One region of the Pseudomonas sp. B7 genome, then DNA from elsewhere that is predicted to be linked to it. Evidence: predicted binding sites of a transcription regulator. Region 1 holds the regulator's gene; each other region holds the start of a gene.

Evidence for each region. The regulator sigma-54, encoded in region 1, starts transcription at its own class of promoters, with help from an activator protein. The targets are predictions, from matches to a motif close to ANTGGCATNNANNTTGCTNT.
Region 2: JKA62_RS21900 (flagellar basal body rod protein FlgF) is a predicted target of sigma-54. The motif match lies at 1,961-1,980, and genes of this name have one in related genera.
Region 3: JKA62_RS27880 (circularly permuted type 2 ATP-grasp protein) is a predicted target of sigma-54. The motif match lies at 2,449-2,468, and genes of this name have one in related genera.
Region 4: JKA62_RS10820 (CmpA/NrtA family ABC transporter substrate-binding protein) is a predicted target of sigma-54. The motif match lies at 2,656-2,675, and genes of this name have one in related genera.

What each region holds. Positions count from the first base shown of each region.
Region 1 is NZ_JAERRE010000008.1:215,531-220,384, reverse strand. It holds gene JKA62_RS19100 (KdsC family phosphatase) at 1-473, shown strand, start outside; gene lptC (LPS export ABC transporter periplasmic protein LptC) at 482-1,054, shown strand; gene lptA (lipopolysaccharide transport periplasmic protein LptA) at 1,041-1,586, shown strand; gene lptB (LPS export ABC transporter ATP-binding protein) at 1,586-2,311, shown strand; gene JKA62_RS19080 (RNA polymerase factor sigma-54) at 2,498-3,991, shown strand; gene hpf (ribosome hibernation-promoting factor, HPF/YfiA family) at 4,065-4,373, shown strand; gene ptsN (PTS IIA-like nitrogen regulatory protein PtsN) at 4,385-4,849, shown strand; gene rapZ (RNase adapter RapZ) at 4,852-4,854, shown strand, end outside.
Region 2 is NZ_JAERRE010000010.1:104,843-109,696, forward strand. It holds gene flgH (flagellar basal body L-ring protein FlgH) at 1-281, opposite strand, end outside; gene flgG (flagellar basal-body rod protein FlgG) at 335-1,120, opposite strand; gene JKA62_RS21900 (flagellar basal body rod protein FlgF) at 1,166-1,906, opposite strand; gene JKA62_RS21905 (sigma-54-dependent transcriptional regulator) at 2,111-3,673, opposite strand; gene phhA (phenylalanine 4-monooxygenase) at 3,954-4,745, shown strand.
Region 3 is NZ_JAERRE010000017.1:54,269-59,122, forward strand. It holds gene JKA62_RS27860 (PLDc N-terminal domain-containing protein) at 1-67, shown strand, start outside; gene speE (polyamine aminopropyltransferase) at 202-1,077, shown strand; gene JKA62_RS27870 (hypothetical protein) at 1,234-1,467, shown strand; gene JKA62_RS27875 (ribonuclease E inhibitor RraB) at 1,678-2,025, shown strand; gene JKA62_RS27880 (circularly permuted type 2 ATP-grasp protein) at 2,502-3,911, shown strand; gene JKA62_RS27885 (alpha-E domain-containing protein) at 3,924-4,854, shown strand, end outside.
Region 4 is NZ_JAERRE010000003.1:515,389-520,242, reverse strand. It holds gene JKA62_RS10830 (nitrate/nitrite transporter) at 1-518, opposite strand, end outside; gene JKA62_RS10825 (ANTAR domain-containing response regulator) at 739-1,314, opposite strand; gene JKA62_RS10820 (CmpA/NrtA family ABC transporter substrate-binding protein) at 1,330-2,541, opposite strand; gene JKA62_RS10815 (quinone-dependent dihydroorotate dehydrogenase) at 2,764-3,783, shown strand; gene rmf (ribosome modulation factor) at 3,922-4,137, opposite strand; gene rlmKL (bifunctional 23S rRNA (guanine(2069)-N(7))-methyltransferase RlmK/23S rRNA (guanine(2445)-N(2))-methyltransferase RlmL) at 4,668-4,854, shown strand, end outside.

The DNA.
Region 1 (4,854 bases):
ACGTCGACGGTGTTCTCACCGACGGGCGCCTGTACTTCCTTGAAGACGGCAGCGAGTTCAAGACTTTCAATACGCTCGATGGCCAGGGCATCAAGATGCTGATGAACGCCGGCGTTCAGACCGCCATCATCAGCGGTCGCAAGACCCCGGTGGTCGAGCGTCGGGCAAAAAACCTGGGGATCCCGCACCTGTTTCAGGGCCGCGAAGACAAACTGGTGGTTCTCGACGGTCTTCTGCAGCAACTGGGCCTAAGCTATGAACAAGTGGCTTACCTTGGTGATGACCTGCCCGACCTGCCGGTGATCCGCCGTGTGGGGCTGGGCATGGCCGTAGCCAACGCCGCTGCCTTCGTGCGCGAACACGCTCATGGCGTCACCCAGGCCCGTGGCGGCGAAGGTGCCGCCCGCGAATTCTGCGAACTGATCCTGCGCGCCCAAGGCAGCCTCGACGCCGCCAACAACGCGTACCTGTGAGTCCAACCATGTTTAGCAAAAAGTTTCGCAACATCCTGCTGTTCGGTTGCATCGCAGCGATTTTCGGTGCGGTGGGCTACTGGAACATCAGCCCTGAGCGCTTTCTCGACAAGCCCCCCGTCTCGGCGGCGGAGAGCCCGATCGACTGGTATGCGACCAATACTCACACGATCCAGTACCTTGAAGACGGCAAAGTGCAGTACGAAATGACGTCCGAGAAGGCAGAGCACGTCAAGGTGACCGACATTACACTGGTCACCAAGCCCGATCTGAACATGTTCCGCGGCACCGATTTCCCATGGCACGTGACCAGTGAACGCGGTGAAGTGAACTCCGGTGGCACCGAGGTCGAGTTGATCGACTCGGTACGCGTCAAGCGCACCGACGAAAAGAACCGCGACACCTTGATCACCTCCACTCGCATGACGGTGTTCCCGCAGCAGCAATATGCGCAGACCCAGCAACCCGTTAGAATCGACGGCGCTGGCGGTGTATCGACTGGCGTGGGAATGAAAGCGTATTTGAAGGAAAGCAGGATACACCTGCTATCGAACGTAAGAGGACAGTATGAGGCTCGTTAAAACCCTCCCTATTTTGCTCAGTCTGGGCGCAGCACTGGGAAGCGTGAGCGCCTGGGCTCTGCCGAACGATAGTCAGCAACCGATCCGCATCCAGGCTGACGATGCTCAGCTCGATGACAAGAATGGCATCGCGACCTACAAGGGCGACGTGATCATTACCCAGGGCTCGATGATCGTCAAAGGCAATACCGTGACCATGACCCGTGCGCCCAATGGCGATATCGATGTCGTGACCTCGGTGGGCAACCTGGCCTACTTCGAGCAATTGCAGACCCAGGGCGACGCCAAGCCGGTCCAGGGCTACGGCGTGACCATTCAGTACCACGCGCAGCAGAACCGCGTTGTGCTGATCGACAAGGCCAAGGTCGTCGACAAGGACAACAACGTCACTCAAGGCGAAAAAATCGTCTATGACACGGTGAAGAAACTGGCCAGTGCCGGTCGCGCCACCGGCAGCAAGGTCACCGAAGCGCGTCCGCGCATCGACATGGTGATCCAGCCGAAGAAGAAAACCGACGAGAAGACCCAGTAATGGCAACCCTGAAAGCTCAGCACCTGGCCAAGGCCTATAAAAGCCGCCAGGTCGTGCGTGACGTCAGCCTGTCGATCGACAGCGGCCAGATCGTCGGCCTGCTCGGTCCGAACGGTGCAGGCAAGACCACCTGCTTCTACATGATCGTCGGCCTGGTTCAGGCCGATCAAGGTCGCGTACTGATCGACGACCTGGACGTCAGCCACCAGCCGATGCATGGCCGTGCGAAGGCCGGTATCGGCTATCTGCCGCAAGAAGCGTCGATCTTCCGCAAACTGTCGGTGGCCGACAACATCATGGCCATCCTCGAGACCCGTCAGGAACTCGACAAGGCAGGTCGTCGCAAGGAGCTGGAAAGCCTGCTGCAGGAATTCCACATCAGCCACATCCGCGACAACCTCGGCATGAGCCTGTCCGGTGGTGAGCGCCGCCGCGTGGAAATCGCCCGAGCGTTGGCCACGGCACCGAAATTCATCCTGCTCGACGAACCGTTCGCCGGTGTCGACCCGATCTCGGTCGGCGACATCAAGCAGATCATCCATCACCTCAAGGCCAAGGGGATCGGCGTACTGATCACCGACCACAACGTCCGCGAGACGCTGGATATCTGCGAAACCGCCTACATCGTCAACGACGGCCAGTTGATCGCCGAAGGCGACTCAGAAACCATCCTCGCCAACAATCTGGTGAAGGAAGTCTATCTGGGTCACGAGTTCCGCCTGTAAGCGTGACAGCATTCGACCAGCCGTCCGGGTGCTGTAACATTGAAGCGCCTTTTTATACGCTTTTATTGTTACAGCGCTCTAGGCAAACACGACAGTTTCAGGCATATAATTTGCTTAAGTTTGGCGCTTCGGCGCCCTGTAGTGGATGGCGCATAGCGCCGGCGAATAAGGTGTTAAGCCCCTGCCATGAAACCATCGCTAGTCTTGAGAATGGGCCAGCAGCTGACGATGACACCGCAGCTGCAACAGGCCATCCGCCTGCTCCAATTGTCGACCCTGGATCTGCAACAGGAAATCCAGGAGGCTCTGGAATCCAATCCGATGCTCGAACGCCAGGAAGACGGCGACGACTTCGACAACTCCGATCCCATGGCCGACAACGCCGAACAGAAGCCCAACACCGAGATCCAGGAACCCTCCTATCAGGAGACCGCGCCGACAGTCGACAACCTCGAAGACGGCGAATGGAACGAGCGCATCCCCAACGAACTGCCCGTCGACACCGCTTGGGAAGACGTCTATCAGACCAGCGCCAGCAGCCTGCCGAGCAGCGATGATGACGAGTGGGACTTCACCACCCGCACCTCCGCCGGCGAGAGCCTGCAAAGTCACCTGCTGTGGCAGTTGAACCTTGCCCCGATGTCCGACACCGATCGCCTGATCGCTGTCACCCTGATCGATTGCATCAACAATCAGGGTTACCTCGACGAAACCCTCGAAGAAATCCTCGACGCCTTCGATCCGGAACTCGACATCGAGCTGGACGAAATCGAAGCCGTCCTGCACCGCATCCAGCAGTTCGAACCGGCCGGCATCGGCGCACGCAACCTGGGCGAATGCCTGTTGCTGCAATTGCGCCAGCTGTCGGCCAAGACCCCTTGGCTGGCAGAGGCCAAGCGTCTGGTCACCGATTACATCGACCTGCTCGGCAGCCGCGACTACAGCCAGCTGATGCGCCGCATGAAGCTCAAGGAAGACGAACTGCGCCAAGTCATCGAACTGGTGCAGAGCCTCAACCCGCGCCCCGGCTCTCAGATCGAATCCACCGAAGCCGAATACGTGGTACCTGACGTCATCGTACGCAAGGACAACGAGCGCTGGCTGGTCGAGCTGAACCAGGAATCGGTGCCGCGCCTGCGGGTCAACGCCCAGTACGCCGGTTTCGTGCGCCGCGCCGACACCAGCGCCGACAACACCTTCATGCGCAATCAGTTGCAGGAAGCCCGCTGGTTCATCAAGAGCCTGCAGAGCCGCAACGAAACCCTGATGAAAGTAGCGACCCAGATCGTCGAGCACCAGCGCGGCTTTCTGGAATACGGCGACGAAGCGATGAAGCCGCTGGTCCTGCATGACATCGCTGAAGCGGTGGGCATGCACGAGTCGACGATTTCCCGCGTGACCACGCAAAAGTTCATGCATACCCCGCGAGGCATATATGAACTGAAATACTTTTTCTCCAGCCATGTGAGCACTTCAGAAGGCGGTGAATGCTCGTCCACGGCGATCCGCGCGATCATCAAGAAACTGGTTGCCGCGGAAAATCAGAAAAAGCCGTTGAGTGACAGCAAGATCGCTGGTTTACTGGAGGCACAAGGCATTCAGGTGGCTCGCCGCACCGTCGCCAAGTACCGCGAATCCCTCGGGATCGCGCCTTCGAGCGAACGCAAGCGGTTGATGTAAGCCACGTTACAGCGTTCCAGTGGCAGGCTTTTCGGCCTGCCGCTTTATGCACTGGCAACGAAGGAGAAGCTGTATGCAAGTCAACATCAGTGGACACCAACTGGAAGTTACCCAGCCTCTGCGCGAGTACATCGAGCTCAAGCTCAAGAAGCTCGAAGGGCATTTCGACAAGATCACCAACGTACAGGTCACGATGTGCGTCGAAAAGCTGAAGCAGAAAATCGAAGCCACGCTGCATATTCCCGGCAATGAGGTCGTCGCAAACGCGGAACATACCGATATGTACGCTGCGATCGACGCGTTGACCGACAAGCTTGATAAACAACTCAAAAAGCATAAGGAAAAGACCCAGAGCCTGCTTCAGGGCGCTACCGGTCGATAACCCCCAACCCCATGATCCGACTTGAAAGTATCCTGACCCCCGGCCGTTCCCTGGTGAACGTGCCGGGCGGCAGTAAAAAGAAAGCCCTCGAACAAATTGCCAACCTGATCGCCCGGGAAGTTCCGGATCTGGAGATGCAAGATGTCTTCGAGGCATTGATTGCCCGTGAAAAACTGGGTTCCACCGGTTTTGGCAACGGCATCGCGATTCCCCACTGCCGCCTCAAGGGCTGCGAAGCGCCGATCAGTGCGCTGATGCACCTTGATGCTCCTATCGATTTCGACGCTATCGACGGCGCGCCTGTGGACCTGCTGTTCGTCCTGCTGGTGCCCGAAGCCGCCACCGATGCGCACCTGGAGCTGTTACGCCAGATCGCCAGCATGCTCGACCGCAAGGACGTGCGCGATCGACTGCGCAGCGCGCCAAGCAACGAAGCCCTGTACCAGGTTGTACTGGAAGAGCAGAACAGGCCGTAATCATG
Region 2 (4,854 bases), on a different contig from region 1:
TTGCTGTTCTTGGCCACCTGCGAGTTGGCGTTCTTGCTGGCCTGGGTCCTCTCGTTCAGGGTGATGGTGATGATGTCACCGACCCGGAATGCCTTGCGGTCGCTGTACAGGTTCTGCTCGAAACCGGCCTGATAGATCGAGCCGTTGTTGGCGGCCGACGGCAACGGTGTGCGCGGCAACACCGGGGCGTAGTAAGGATCATTGGGCTTGGGCGTCGGAGCGACGCAGCCCGCGAGCGAGACGACCCCGCTCAATGCCACAACAGATACAAAGCGCTTCATGACCCTTACCTCACGGTGTTGCAGGCGACCTCATGGCCGCCTCATAGACTTGATTACAGATTCTGCGTTACGAACGAGAGCATCTGGTCGGCGGTGGAGATCACCTTGGAGTTCATCTCGTACGCGCGCTGGGTGGTGATCATGTTGACCATCTCTTCCACGGTGCTGACGTTGGAGGTTTCCAGGGTGTTCTGCAGCGTGGTGCCGAAACCGTTCAGGCCCGGAGTACCGACTTGCGGCGCACCGGAAGCGGCGGTTTCCAGGAACAGGTTGTTGCCCACCGCTTGCAGACCGGCCGGGTTGATGAAGTCAGCGGTTTGCAGGTTGCCGATCACCTGAGCGGCAGGGTTGCCGGCGACGGTGATCGACACGGTGCCGTCACGACCTACGGTGAAGGTCTGGGCGTTGTTCGGGATGACGATGGCCGGTTCCAGGGCGAAACCGCTGGCGTTGACGATCTGGCCGTTGGAGTCGAGGTGGAAAGTACCGTCACGGGTGTAGGACGTGGTGCCGTCCGGCTGCAGGATCTGGAAGAAACCGCGACCGTCGATGGCCATGTCCAGCGGCTGCTCGGTGGTTTGCAGGCTGCCGGCGGTGAAGTTTTTCTGGGTGCCGACGATGCGCACACCGGTACCCACTTGCAGACCCGACGGCAGTTCGCTGTCCTGGGTCGACTGGGCGCCTGGCTGACGCTTGATCTGATAGAGCAGGTCCTGGAACTCGGCGCGGTCACGTTTGAAACCCGTGGTCGACACGTTCGCCAGGTTGTTGGAAATGGTGGTCAGATTGGTGTCCTGGGCGGACAGACCGGTTTTGGCAACCCATAGAGCCGGAAGCATTCGATTCTCCTCGTGCGCCTGTTTTACGGCGCGACGTTCTGATAATTAGCTGATCTGCAAGACCCGAGCCATGGCCTGGTCGTCGTCTTTGGCGGTGTTCATCATCTTGACGTGCAGTTCGAACTGCTTGGCCAGGGCCAGCACCGACGTCATCTCTTCCACGGCATTGACGTTGCTCGACTCCAGGAACCCCGACACCAGTTTGACGTTGGCATCGGCCGGCGCAGGCTGGCCGTCCTTGGTGTAGATCGAACCGTCCAGGCCCTTGTTCATGTTCTTGATGTCCGGGTTGACCAGCTTGATGCGATCGACTTCGGCCATGACCCGCGGGCCTTCGCCCATCGCACGAATGCTGATGGTGCCGTCTTCGCCAACTTCCACCTGTTGCTCCGGCGGCACCGCGATCGGCCCGCCATTGCCCATGACCGGCATGCCATTGCCGGCACGCAAGACGCCAAGGGCGTCGATATTCAGGCTGCCGGTGCGCACGTAGCTTTCGCCGCCGTTGGGGTTCTGCACGGCAATGAAACCGTTGCCGCTGACGGCCACGTCGAGGTCACGGCCGGTCTGCACCAGCGACCCCGGCGTGAAGTCGGTGGCGGGCCGTTCGCTCATGGCAAACGCACGCGCCGGAAAGCTGTCACCGAACACCGGCATCGAACGCGCCTGTTCCAGGTCGCGCTGAAAACCGTTGGTGGAGATGTTCGCCAGGTTGTTGGCATGAGCCTTTTGCGCCAGTGCGTTCTGGCTGGCGCCGGTCATTGCCACATAAAGGTACTTGTCCACACTCTTTCCTCTGCATGCCGGACGTTTGCCGCCCACCGCTGTACTGCTGAGCCATAAGCAATTTGCAGACCAACTTTTTTCTGGCGGCCGAGGACCCGATAAACAAAGGACTTGAGGGATTTTGCCGAGAGGAGGGAAATGTATCGAAGACGAAAAACCGGCGGTGTCATGCCGCTTGGCGGCAAACACCCGATCCGGCCGTGATCACTCCGACGCGTCCTTGCCGACTTCGTACTCACGCAACTTGTTGGCGATGGTCGTATGGGAAACCCCGAGCCGCTTGCCCAGTTGCCGGCTGCTCGGATGCTCGGAATACAAGCGCTCCAGCACCGCCTTCTCGAAGCGCCCAACAATCTCGTCCAGCCCGCCTTCGAGGGAGAAATCGCCAAGCGGCTGACGCACGCCGTAATCCGGCAGGCGAATGTGCTCGGCCTTGACCGTGCCGCCGTCGCACAGCGAAACCGCCTGGAACAGCACGTTCTCCAGTTGCCGCACATTGCCCGGCCAATGGTAGTGACTGAGCCGGTCCATCGCCGCCGGCGCCAGTTTCGGCAGCGGGCAGCCGATCTGTCGACTGGCCTGATCGAGAAAGTGCTCCACCAGCGGCGTCAAACCGTCGAGGCATTCGCGCAGTGGCGGGATGTGCAGCGACAGCACGTTCAAGCGGTGATACAGATCCTGGCGAAATTCGCCGCGCGCGCACAGCTCCGACAGGTCGACCTGGGTTGCGCAGATCACCCGCACATCGAGGTAAACCTCTTCATCACTGCCCACACGGCGGAAGCAGCCGTCCTGCAGGAATCGCAGCAGTTTCACCTGCAAGCGCGGGCTCATTTCGCCGACACCATCGAGGAACAGCGTGCCGCCCGCCGTCAGCTCCAGCAGCCCGAGCTTGCCTTCGGCCCGCGCGCCCTCAAAGGCACCGGGGCCGTAGCCGAACAGTTCGGTCTCGGCCATCGACTCCGGCAGCCCCGCGCAGTTGAGCGCCATCAGCGGCGACTGACCACGCGGGCTCGCCAGGTGGCAGGCCCGCGCCAGCAATTCCTTGCCGGTGCCGGTTTCGCCCTCAATCAACAACGGCGCATCCAGCGGCGCCATGCGCCGGGCCTCGCGCACCACCGCTGCCATCACCTTGGAGCTCTGGAAGATGCTATCGAAGCCACGCAGCTCTTGTTTGCGCACGTTATAGATGCGCTCGCCGACCCGGTCTGCGCGGTGCAGCGTCAGCACTGCGCCAGCCATGGCCTCGCTGTCGTCGTGTTCCGATTGCAGCGGCGCGATGTCGGCCAGAAAGATGTCGCCCTTGACCTTGACCCGCATGCCGTTGATTCGCGATTTGTTGGCGCGCACCAGTTCCGGCAGATCGAAATCTTCGGCGTAACGCGACAACGGAATCCCCGGCACCTCGTCCACCCGTACTCCGAGCGACTGCGCTGCCGCACGGTTGGCGGCAACGATGGAGCCGCCCATGTCGATCGACAGCACCGGAAACTCCAGCGCGCCGAGCAGCGCATTCAACTCCATGTGCCGCCGCTCGCTGGGCATCAACCCTACCCGCTTGACGCCGAACACCCCGGCAATCGCCTCGAACTTGGGTCGCAACGCCTGGAACTGAATGTTGATCAGGTTCGGGCAATGCAGGTAGATCGCGTTGCCATGCTCACCGCCCACCTCGCCACGGGCGACGTTGATCCCGTACTCCACCAGCAGATTGAGAATGTCGCGCAGGATGCCGATGCGGTTCTGGCAGTGGACTTTGATACGCATATAAAGGCCCGAAACAGGTGAAGAGGCGGTCTGACGCCGGAATTTTCTGCGCAGCGCGCAAGATAGTCGTCAAGATTATGTGACAGCCATCGGCCTTTTCAAACCCGACAGTCACCGTAAACACGACTTATCGCGCGAAGCGTAACGAAAATTTTACGAATTAAAGAGACTTTTCCTACTCAACCAGTCTTCAACCTGCTGCAACAACAAACGTTCCGGGGTATTTCTCAGTCCATCGCAGGACATAACAAGAACGAAATTCCCCTCGCAGGAGAGCAGTATGAAGCAGACGCAATACGTGGCCCGCGAGCCCGATGCGCAAGGTTTTATCGACTACCCCGCCGAAGAACACGCGGTGTGGAACACGCTGATCACCCGCCAGTTGAAAGTGATCGAGGGTCGTGCGTGCCAGGAATACCTGGACGGTATCGAAAAACTCGGTCTGCCCCACGACCGCATTCCGCAACTGGGCGAGATCAACAAGGTGCTCGGCGAGACCACCGGTTGGCAGGTTGCCCGCGTCCCGGCGCTGATCCCTTTCCAGACCTTTTTCGAATTGCTCGCCAGCAAGCAGTTTCCGGTGGCCACGTTCATTCGTACCCGTGAAGAACTGGACTACCTGCAGGAGCCGGACATTTTCCACGAGATCTTTGGCCACTGCCCGCTGCTGACCAACCCGTGGTTCGCCGAATTCACCCACACCTACGGCAAACTCGGCCTGCAGGCGACCAAGGAAGAACGCGTTTATCTGGCGCGTCTGTACTGGATGACCATCGAGTTCGGCCTGGTCGACACCCCGCAAGGCAAACGCATCTACGGCGGCGGCATCCTGTCTTCGCCGAAAGAAACTGTTTATTCGCTGTCGGATGAGCCCGAGCATCAGGCCTTCGATCCGCTGGAAGCGATGCGCACGCCGTACCGCATCGACATCCTGCAACCGCTGTATTTTGTCCTGCCGAACCTCAAGCGCCTGTTCGACCTGGCCCACGAAGACATCATGGCCATGGTCAAGCAAGGCATGCAGCTGGGTCTGCACGCACCGAAGTTTCCGCCAAAACCGAAAGCCGCGTGACCCGCGACTTTTGCTTACAAGTGAGTCTGTCCGTCGTCGCCACTTTGGTTTAGCGTGGCGACATTGACCGCCAATATAAAAAAACACCTTCAGATTTCAGGAAGTTCAC
Region 3 (4,854 bases), on a different contig from region 1:
CCTGCTGCCGGTGCTGGGCCTGATCATCTGGGCGATTGCCGGGCCGCGGGGCAACGTGCGGATCTGACCGTTCGCACCCTGATCGGGTCGGGCCGATGAACTGAGGTTCGACCTGTCATCTTCGGCAACGTAGAATGCGCGCCTTTCCCGGGCAATCGAACCTGACGATTGGCGCCCGCGCATTCATCGGAGCACTTCACCATGACCGTCACCAAGACCAGCGAATACCTGGAAACCCTCTACGAAGGCTACGGCCAGCGTTTTCGCATGGAAAAACTGCTGCACGAAGTGCGCACCGAACACCAGCACCTGGTGATTTTCCAGAACCCGCGCATGGGCCGGGTGATGGCGCTGGACGGCGTGATCCAGACCACCGAAGCCGATGAGTTCATCTACCACGAAATGCTCACCCACGTGCCGATCCTCGCCCACGGCACCGCCAAGCGCGTGCTGATCATTGGCGGCGGCGACGGCGGCATGCTGCGCGAAGTGACCAAACACGCCAGCGTCGAGCACATCACCATGGTCGAGATCGACGGCACCGTGGTCGACATGTGCAAAGAGTTTCTGCCGAACCACTCCAGCGGTGCGTACGACGATCCACGCCTGAACCTGGTGATCGACGACGGCATGCGTTTCGTCGCCACCACCACTGAAAAATTCGACGTGATCATTTCCGACTCCACCGACCCGATCGGTCCGGGCGAAGTGCTGTTCTCGGAAAACTTCTACCAGGCCTGCCACCGCTGCCTGAACGAGGGCGGCATCCTCGTGACCCAGAACGGCACGCCGTTCATGCAGATCGAAGAAGTGAAAACCACCGCCGGCCGCCTGCGCAGCCTGTTCCCGGACTGGCACTTCTATCAGGCAGCCGTCCCGACCTACATCGGCGGTTCGATGACCTTTGCCTGGGGCTCGACCAACCCGGCCTATCGCAAGCTGAGCCGCGAAGTTCTGCAACAGCGCTTCATCGGTAGCGGCATCGTCACCCGCTACTACAACCCGGAAATCCATATCGGCGCCTTCGCCTTGCCGCAATACGTGTTGCAAGCGGTGAACAAGCCAAGCAACGACTGATCGATCACGGGTCAGAAAAAGCCGAGGCCGGTGTGCGAAAACACGCCGGCCTCGGCTTTTTTCATGTTGCATCGGTGTAAACCTTTTGAACGATCAATCCTGTTAAAAGTCGAGATAGGTGTAAGCCCATTTGCGGGTTTGATCGAGGAGGCTCCGATGTCAAAGTGGAAAGTCACTTTCGTGGACGATCATGGTGAAACGATCGACGAAGTCTTCGAGTGCGAGGAATGCCCCAGTCATGAACGGGCAGCTCGCCTCATCAAGGAACGATTGCTGCCAGTCGCCGCCGAGCTTGACCTGAACGATCTGGAAGGGCGCACCGCCGATGCCGGCGTGAAAAGCCTGAAAACCCAGAACAGCATCGAAATCCGCAGCATCACCCCAATCTGAATCTTCATTTTCTTCATGTACCAGGCCTTGGCAGCGGCTCTATCTTGGGGCTACTCTGCAAGCGAGATCAGCGAACGGATCGCTAAGGTCTGGTCTTGTCAGCTACATGCTTGTTTCCCGCCGGCAACGCGGTTGCCGTAAGCACCCGGGCCCTGTGGGCCAGTGCAGGGAATACGGAAAGTCTATCCATCTATGCGAGGGGGACGATTCATGAGCACAGCCTATCAAGAAGACATCAGCAGCAGCGTGCTGCGCCGCATGAAAGAAGGCGGTTTCGATTTTTCCCGATTCCATCCCATCGAGTTCTACGCCATTTTCCCGGACGAGGAGCGGGCACGCAGGGCGGCAGGCAAATTTCGCGGTGAATCCATCAATGCCCAGGTCAGTGCGCGCGACGACGGCGCCTGGTCTCTGGAATTGAGCAAGGTGATGTACGCAACCTACGACGACATTGGCGATTTCGAGCAGGGTTTTTCGGCGGTGGTCGAGCCCTTGGGCGGCATCATCGAAGGCTGGGGCGTGAAACAGGAGATCCGCAACCGGCACCGTTTGAACTGATCACTCTCGCAACACGTCGAGCAACGGCTGACCTTCGGGTCGGCCGTTGTCGTTTCTGCCCCTGAACGCCTCATGGCAAAACCCTGAAACAAGAATCCGGCGCAAAAAAAAGCCACCTGAGGGGGTGGCTGAAAGGGAAGACCGGAAGGAGAGGAAACCGGTCAGGGTTACGGCCGGGAGGGCTGCCAGGGCAAGCCGGAACAGTGAGGCTGCGTACTTCGTCAGCGACGTTTTTGCAGCGGATGCGCGGATTATCCGCAGCCGCCGACGGGCAGTGAAATCAACTCTGACTATGCTGGTGATAGGCGACGGGACTGCGTCGCAATGAGGCGGGGGCGATCAGGTCGGGGCATTTGCCGCACAGGAATGGTGCGGTGCGTGTGGCGTGAATATCCAACCGATTGAAATCAAAGCGTTTATGCCGATGGCACGGGCCTTGCGAAGGCCTGTATGTCCGGAGTGACAAGGAGTACGGCATGATCCGCACCTATTTTGATGAGATGTACGATGCCGGCGGCCAGATCCGCCCGCATTACCGGGAGTTTGCCCGCTGGCTGGCCGAAACGCCTGACGAGCTGCTGGCCCAGCGGCGACGCGAGGCCGATCTGCTGTTCCATCGCGCCGGGATCACCTTCACGCTCTACGGGGACGAGCAGGGGACAGAGCGTCTGATTCCCTTCGACACCATTCCGCGCAGCATTCCGGCCAGTGAATGGCGGATCGTCGAGCGCGGCTGCATCCAGCGGGTCAAGGCGCTGAACATGTTCCTCGCCGACCTTTACCACGAGCAACGCATCATCAAGGCCGGGATCATTCCCGCCGAACAGGTGCTGGCCAACGAGCAATATCAGTTGGCGATGCAGGGGCTGGACCTGCACCGCGATATCTATTCGCACATCTCCGGCGTCGATCTGGTGCGCGACGGCGACGGCACTTATTACGTGCTCGAGGACAACCTGCGCACACCAAGCGGCGTGAGCTACATGCTCGAAGACCGCAAGATGATGATGCGCCTGTTCCCCGAACTGTTCGCGGCCCAGCGCATCGCCCCGATCGACCATTACCCGAACCTGCTGCTCGACACCCTGAAAAGCTCAAGCCCGATCGACGACCCGAGTGTTGTGGTGCTGACGCCGGGACGCTTCAACAGCGCGTTTTTCGAGCATGCATTTCTCGCCCGGGAAATGGGCGTGGAGCTGGTGGAGGGCGCGGACCTGTTCGTGCGCGACGACAAGGTCTTCATGCGCACCACCGACGGCCCGAAAGCGGTGGACGTGATCTACCGCCGGCTCGACGACGCGTTTCTCGATCCGCTGGCCTTCCGTCCGGATTCGATGCTCGGTGTGCCGGGGCTGCTGTCGTCGTATCGCTCCGGCAACGTGGTGCTGGCCAATGCCATCGGCACCGGCGTGGCGGACGACAAATCGGTGTATCCGTTCGTTACCGAAATGATCCGTTTCTACCTCGACGAAGAGCCGATCCTGAAGAACGTGCCGACCTGGCAATGCCGCAACCCGTCTGAACTTTCCCACGTGCTGGCCAATCTTCCGGATCTGGTGGTCAAGGAAACCCAGGGCTCCGGTGGTTACGGGATGCTCGTGGGGCCGGCGGCGACCACCGCGGAAATCGATGCGTTCCGCGAGCGGATCAAGGCCAAGCCCCACGCGTACATCGCGCAACCGACGCTGTCGCTGTCGACTTGTCCGACCTTTGTCGAAAACGGCATTGCGCCGCGCCATATCGACCTGCGCCCGTTCGTATTGTCCGGCCGCGAAACCCGGGTCGTGCCCGGCGGTTTGACCCGTGTCGCCCTGCGTGAAGGCTCTCTGGTGGTGAATTCATCCCAGGGCGGCGGAACCAAGGACACCTGGGTGGTCGAGGATTGAAGGAAGCCTGCCATGTTAAGTAGAACTGCCTCGGATCTGTACTGGATGTCGCGCTACCTGGAGCGGGCGGAAAACCTCGCGCGGATGCTCGACGTCAGTTATTCGCTGTCGCTGATGCCGCAGGACGGCCGTGGCGACGGTCTGCACGAACTGGCGATGCCGCTGCTGATCACCGGCACGCTGGACGATTACCTGGAACGCCACGGCGAGCTGCATGCCGAGCGCTTGCTGCACTTCTTCGCCCTCGACGCGGCCAATCCGGCGAGCATCTATAGCTGCCTCGGCGCGGCGCGCGCCAGCGCCCATGCGGTGCGTGGCCGGATCACCGCCGACATGTGGGAGAACATCAACGCCACCTGGCTGGAGATTCGCGGGATCGCCAATCAGGGCCTCAGCCGCTATGGTATGAGCCGCTTCTGCGAGTGGATCAAGGAGCGTTCGCACCTGTTCCGTGGGGCATCCTACGGCACCATCATGCGCAACGACGCGTTTCGTTTCATTCGCCTGGGGACCTTCATCGAGCGGGCGGACAACACCTTGCGCCTGCTCGACGCCCGTTACGAAATGGCCGGCGATCAGGCCGAAGCAGTCAGCGACGGCACCGCTCACGCCTATTACCAGTGGAGCGCCTTGTTGCGGGCGCTGTCATCGTTCGAGGCCTACACCGAAATCTATCGCGATGCGCCGGGCGCCCGGCATGTGGCCGAGCTGTTGCTGTTGCGCGCCGACGTGCCGCGTTCGCTGCGGGCCTGCACCGAAGAGATCGACCAAATTCTGGCGCAGTTGCCGGGGGCCAACGGTCGTCCCGCACAAAGGCTGGCGGCGGAAATGGATGCGCGTCTGCGCTACACCGGCATTCAAGAAATTCTCGAGGAAGGGCTGCACGCCTGGCTCACCGAGTTCATCCCGCTGGTGCGCCAGCTGGGCAACGCCATTCACAGTT
Region 4 (4,854 bases), on a different contig from region 1:
AGGGCGAAACCGAATACATTGCTCCAGCCAAACGCCGCCGCCAGCACCGGGGCGATCAGTGCCGCGAATACGGTGCCGGAGTTGCCGGCACCGGCGATGCCCATCGCCTTGCCCTGATGCTCCGGCGGATACCACTGCGAGGCCAGGGGCAGGGCCACGGCGAACGAGGCGCCGGCCATACCGAGGAACAAACCGAGCAGCAGGGCCTGTTCATAACTGTGGATGCCCAGTTTCCAGGCACCGAACAGCGCACAGATCACGATCACCTGGCCGATCAGCCCGGCGGTTTTCGGCGACAGGCGATCGGCGAGCATGCCCATCGCAAAACGCAGTACCGCGCCGGCCAGAATCGGCGTGGCGACCACAAGACCGCGCTGCTGGGTAGTCAGGTGCAGATCGCCAGCAATCTGCACCGCCAGCGGGCCGAGCAGGTACCAGACCATGAAGCTCAGGTCGAAATACAGGAAGGCCGCGAACAGGGTCGGGGTGTGGCCGGATTTCCAGAAGCTTTTATTCATCGCGCACCTCAGCTGTAGAGAATCTCGAGAAGGAGTCAGAACCAGCACAGTGGGGCGCCGCCACGGCCGCACCACCGGCCCCGGGCTGTGGGGCCAAAACGCAAAAACGCCGCTACCCGGATCGCCGAAAGGGGCGAAGAAGGTGAGCGACGTCTTTGTCGTAGGTGGGGCAACCGCCGTTGGTTACCTGTAGGGATTGCCTAGCGAGATTTGTGCCAGCTCAGCCAAGCAACTCGCTCATCGCGATGATCTGCTCTGCCACCTGAATCAGTTTCTGCTGGCGGCTCATGGCCTGGCGGCGCATCAGGGTGTAGGCCTCTTCTTCGTTGCAGTCCTTCATTTTCATCAGCAGTCCTTTGGCCAGTTCGATGCGCTTGCGCTCGGCCAGTTGCTGGTCGCGGGCCTGAAGCTGGGCGCGCAAGGCCTGGTCGCTTTCGAAGCGGGCCATCGCCACGTCGAGAATCGGCTGCAAGCGTTGTGCATGAATGCCTTCGACGATGTAGGCACTGACCCCGGACTTGATCGCCTGACGCATCACGCCGGGGTCATGTTCGTCGGTGAACATCACGATCGGCCGGGGCTGGTCGCGGCTGACCAGCACCACTTGCTCCATCACATCGCGGCTCGGTGACTCGGTATCGATCAGGATCACGTCCGGACGCACCGTTTCGACGCGCGCCGGCAAATCGATGGTCAGGCCCGACTCATCGATCACCTCGAAACCGGCCTCGGTCAGCGCGGCTTTCAGGCGCCCGACTTTTTTCGCGGTGTCGTTGATCAGCAGAATGCGCAGCATGTTCGCGGTCTCCTGTCAGCGCTGGGCGAGAAGGGTGGCGCTGTCGCTCAGCGCGTGGAGCTTGAAGCTTCGGGCGTAGGCGGCAGGATCGCTGCCGTCCCAGATTTTGCCGTCGATCAACTGGCTGCTGCGCATGTCCTTGCCCCATGGCGCGACGCCCACGGCAGTTGCCGCGTCGCGATAGATCTCCAGTTGTTGCACCTGCCGGGCGACAGCGAGGTAATCCGGGTCATCGCGCAGCAAGCCCCAGCGGCGGAACTGGGTCATGAACCACATGCCATCCGACAGATACGGCAGATTCACCGCGCCATCGCCGTGAAAGCGCAGGGCGTGCGGGTCCTGCCAGCGATTGCCCAGTCCATCGTCGTAATCGCCGAGAAAGCGCGGTTCGATGCAGGACACCGGGGCGTCGAGGTATTCCGCAGCGCTCAGCAACTGCGCGGTGCTGCGGCGGTTTTCCGGGCTTTCTTCAATGAAGCGGCTGGCTTCGAGGATCGCCATCACCAGCGCCCGGGCGGTGTTGGGGTACTGCTCGACGAAGGCGCGGGTGCAGCCGAGGACTTTTTCCGGGTGATCGGGCCAGATGGTCTGGCTGGTGGCCAGCGTGAAGCCGAGACTCTGTTGCACGGCGCTGGCCGCCCACGGCTCGCCGACACAGAAGCCATCAATGCGTCCGGCCTGCAAGTGCGCGACCATTTGCGGTGGCGGCACCACCACGCTGTCGACATCCTGCAACGGATGAATGCCCTGGCTCGCCAGCCAGTAATACAACCACATGGCATGGGTGCCGGTCGGGAAGGTCTGGGCGAAGGTCAGTTTTGCGCGGGTTTGGTGCACATGGTGGTGCAGCGCTTCAGGACCGGTCACGCCCAGGCCCTGCAAACCGTGGGACAGGTTCAGGCTCTGGCCGTTCTGGTTCAGGCCCATCAGTACCGCCATGTCGGTTGACGCGACGCCGCCGATGCCCAGATGCACCGCGTAGATCAGGCCGTAAAGGCTGTGGGCGGCATCGAGTTCGCCGCTGACCAGATTGTCCCGCAGGTTGGCCCAGGAACTCTGGCGCTTGAGATTCAGGGTCAAGCCGTAAGGCTGGGCAAAGCCCTGGGTGGCGGCGACCACCAGCGAGGCGCAGTCGCTCAGGGCCATGAAACCCAGGTTGATCGCGCTTTTTTCCGGGGCATCGCTGCCGTTGACCCAGGCCAGCGGCCCGGCGGAGGTTTGAGTCATGAAAGCCACCCTCAAAAAAAACGTCGTCCCAGGCTTTGCCCGCGCAAAACCGAGAGACGACGCCATTGTCTTTGCCTGCGCGCCACCATTGGCCTGCGGGCTGATGCCGAGGAGGGTGCAAGGCATATGCCATGCGCACCGATTTACCCGTGCGCCTCGCGCGGCGGGGCGATGCCCGGCTATAATCGCCGCCTCTTTTCGCCGCCCGAGTCATAGCCGCCCATGTACACCCTGGCCCGTCAGCTGTTGTTCAAACTTTCCCCGGAAACCTCCCACGATCTGTCGCTGGATCTGATCGGCGCGGGCGGGCGTTTGGGCCTCAATGGCTTGCTGTGCAAGGCGCCGGCGTCGTTGCCGGTAAACGTCATGGGCCTGCAGTTCCCGAACCCTGTCGGTCTGGCGGCCGGTCTGGACAAGAACGGCGCGGCCATCGATGGCTTCGCCCAGCTGGGGTTCGGTTTTGTCGAAATCGGCACCGTGACCCCGCGCCCGCAGCCGGGCAATCCGAAACCACGGATTTTCCGCCTGCCGGAAGCCGAGGCGATCATCAACCGCATGGGTTTCAACAACCTCGGTGTGGATAACCTGCTGGCGCGGGTGGCGGCGGCCAAATACAAGGGCGTGCTGGGGATCAACATCGGCAAGAACTTCGACACCCCGGTCGAGCGCGCCGTGGATGACTACCTGATCTGCCTGGACAAGGTCTACGCCCACGCCAGTTACGTCACGGTCAACGTCAGCTCGCCGAACACTCCGGGCCTGCGCAGCCTGCAATTCGGTGATTCGCTCAAGCAATTGCTGGCGGACCTGGCCACGCGCCGCGCCGAACTGGCCCTGCGCCACGGCAAACATGTACCGCTGGCGATCAAGATCGCGCCGGACATGACCGACGAAGAAACCGCGCAAGTCGCCCAGGCGCTGATCGAAACCGGGATGGACGCGGTGATCGCCACCAACACCACCCTCAGCCGCGTGGGCGTCGAAGGCATGGAACACGGTGACGAGGCGGGCGGTCTGTCCGGCGCGCCGGTGCGTGAGAAGAGCACCCACACCGTGAAAGTGCTGGCGTCCGAGCTGGGCGGCAAGCTGCCGATCATCGCGGCGGGCGGCATCACCGAAGGCAAGCATGCGGCCGAGAAGATCGCTGCCGGCGCGAGCCTGGTGCAGATCTACTCCGGCTTCATCTATAAGGGCCCGGCGCTGATCCGCGAATCGGTGGACGCGATCGCCGCCAAGCGCTGATTTGCGGATTTAAAAGGCAGGCATAAAAAAGGGCTCCTCGAAGGAGCCCCTGGGCCGTAGCCCGCCGTCCGGGAAGGACGTGCATGGTGATCAGGTCGTTACGAAATCAGATTGTCGTGTCGCAATAAGTGCCCTGTGTCAGCCGACGGCGTGAAGTTCGTTGAGTCTGTGGATTCCCGCAGTGCCGGTCATACCGTCCCAGTTGTCGCCGCGTCCTTCTCGCCAGCCGTTGATCCAGGCTTGACGTACCGACGGTAGAGTAAATGGGCAAAGCTCACGGGATTTGCCACCAACGCCATATTGATATCCGCGCAAAAATGCTCTTTCCAACGGATCACGCTTAAGTCTTCTCATAGGGTGTTTCCCTCACTTGTTGACTGTTTTTGTCGCGTCGACCTCAACTGAGGTCTGGCAGAAAAACTCTGCCGTTGGCGGCTCGCTGCCGGCGTGGCGAGCCAAGGTGTTGACGCCGTTGCGACGTCAACCTGTGTCCAGTTCTAACCAATGAGTCACATCGATGGAATGACCGTTTTGTCATAAGGACGTAACGAAAAAGATGCTATGGCCATAAGTAACCGCGTATTTATCCAGCGTCTGTTGGCCAAACCCCGGTATGATCGGCCCCGCGCTGGATGATGAGGTTAATCCTTTAGTGAGAATGACCCACGTTTACGCTGGGGTACTATTCGACGAAGGGTTGCTTTGAGTCATTTTGTTGCTTCAACTTTTTTATCTGTCCCGGCATCTAAGCTCTTTTAACCCGAGCAGCGGGGATGGAACGGCACACCTTCGTGCCACGCGGGCGCTCTTGTAGAAAAGCGCCTGATTGAAAACCGGATCGGCAATGCGTTGCCGGTTCATCAGCCAAAGGCTCTGGAAAAACCATGTCCGACCGTTTCGAACTCTTCCTCACTTGCCCCAAAGGCCTTGAAGGCCTGCTCATCGAGGAAGCCGTCGGGCTTGGCCTTGAAGAGGCCCGCGAACACACCTCCGCCGTGCGTGGCATGGCGACCATGGAAACCGCTTATCGCCTGTGCCTCTGGTCGCGTCTGGCCAACCGGGTGCTGCTGG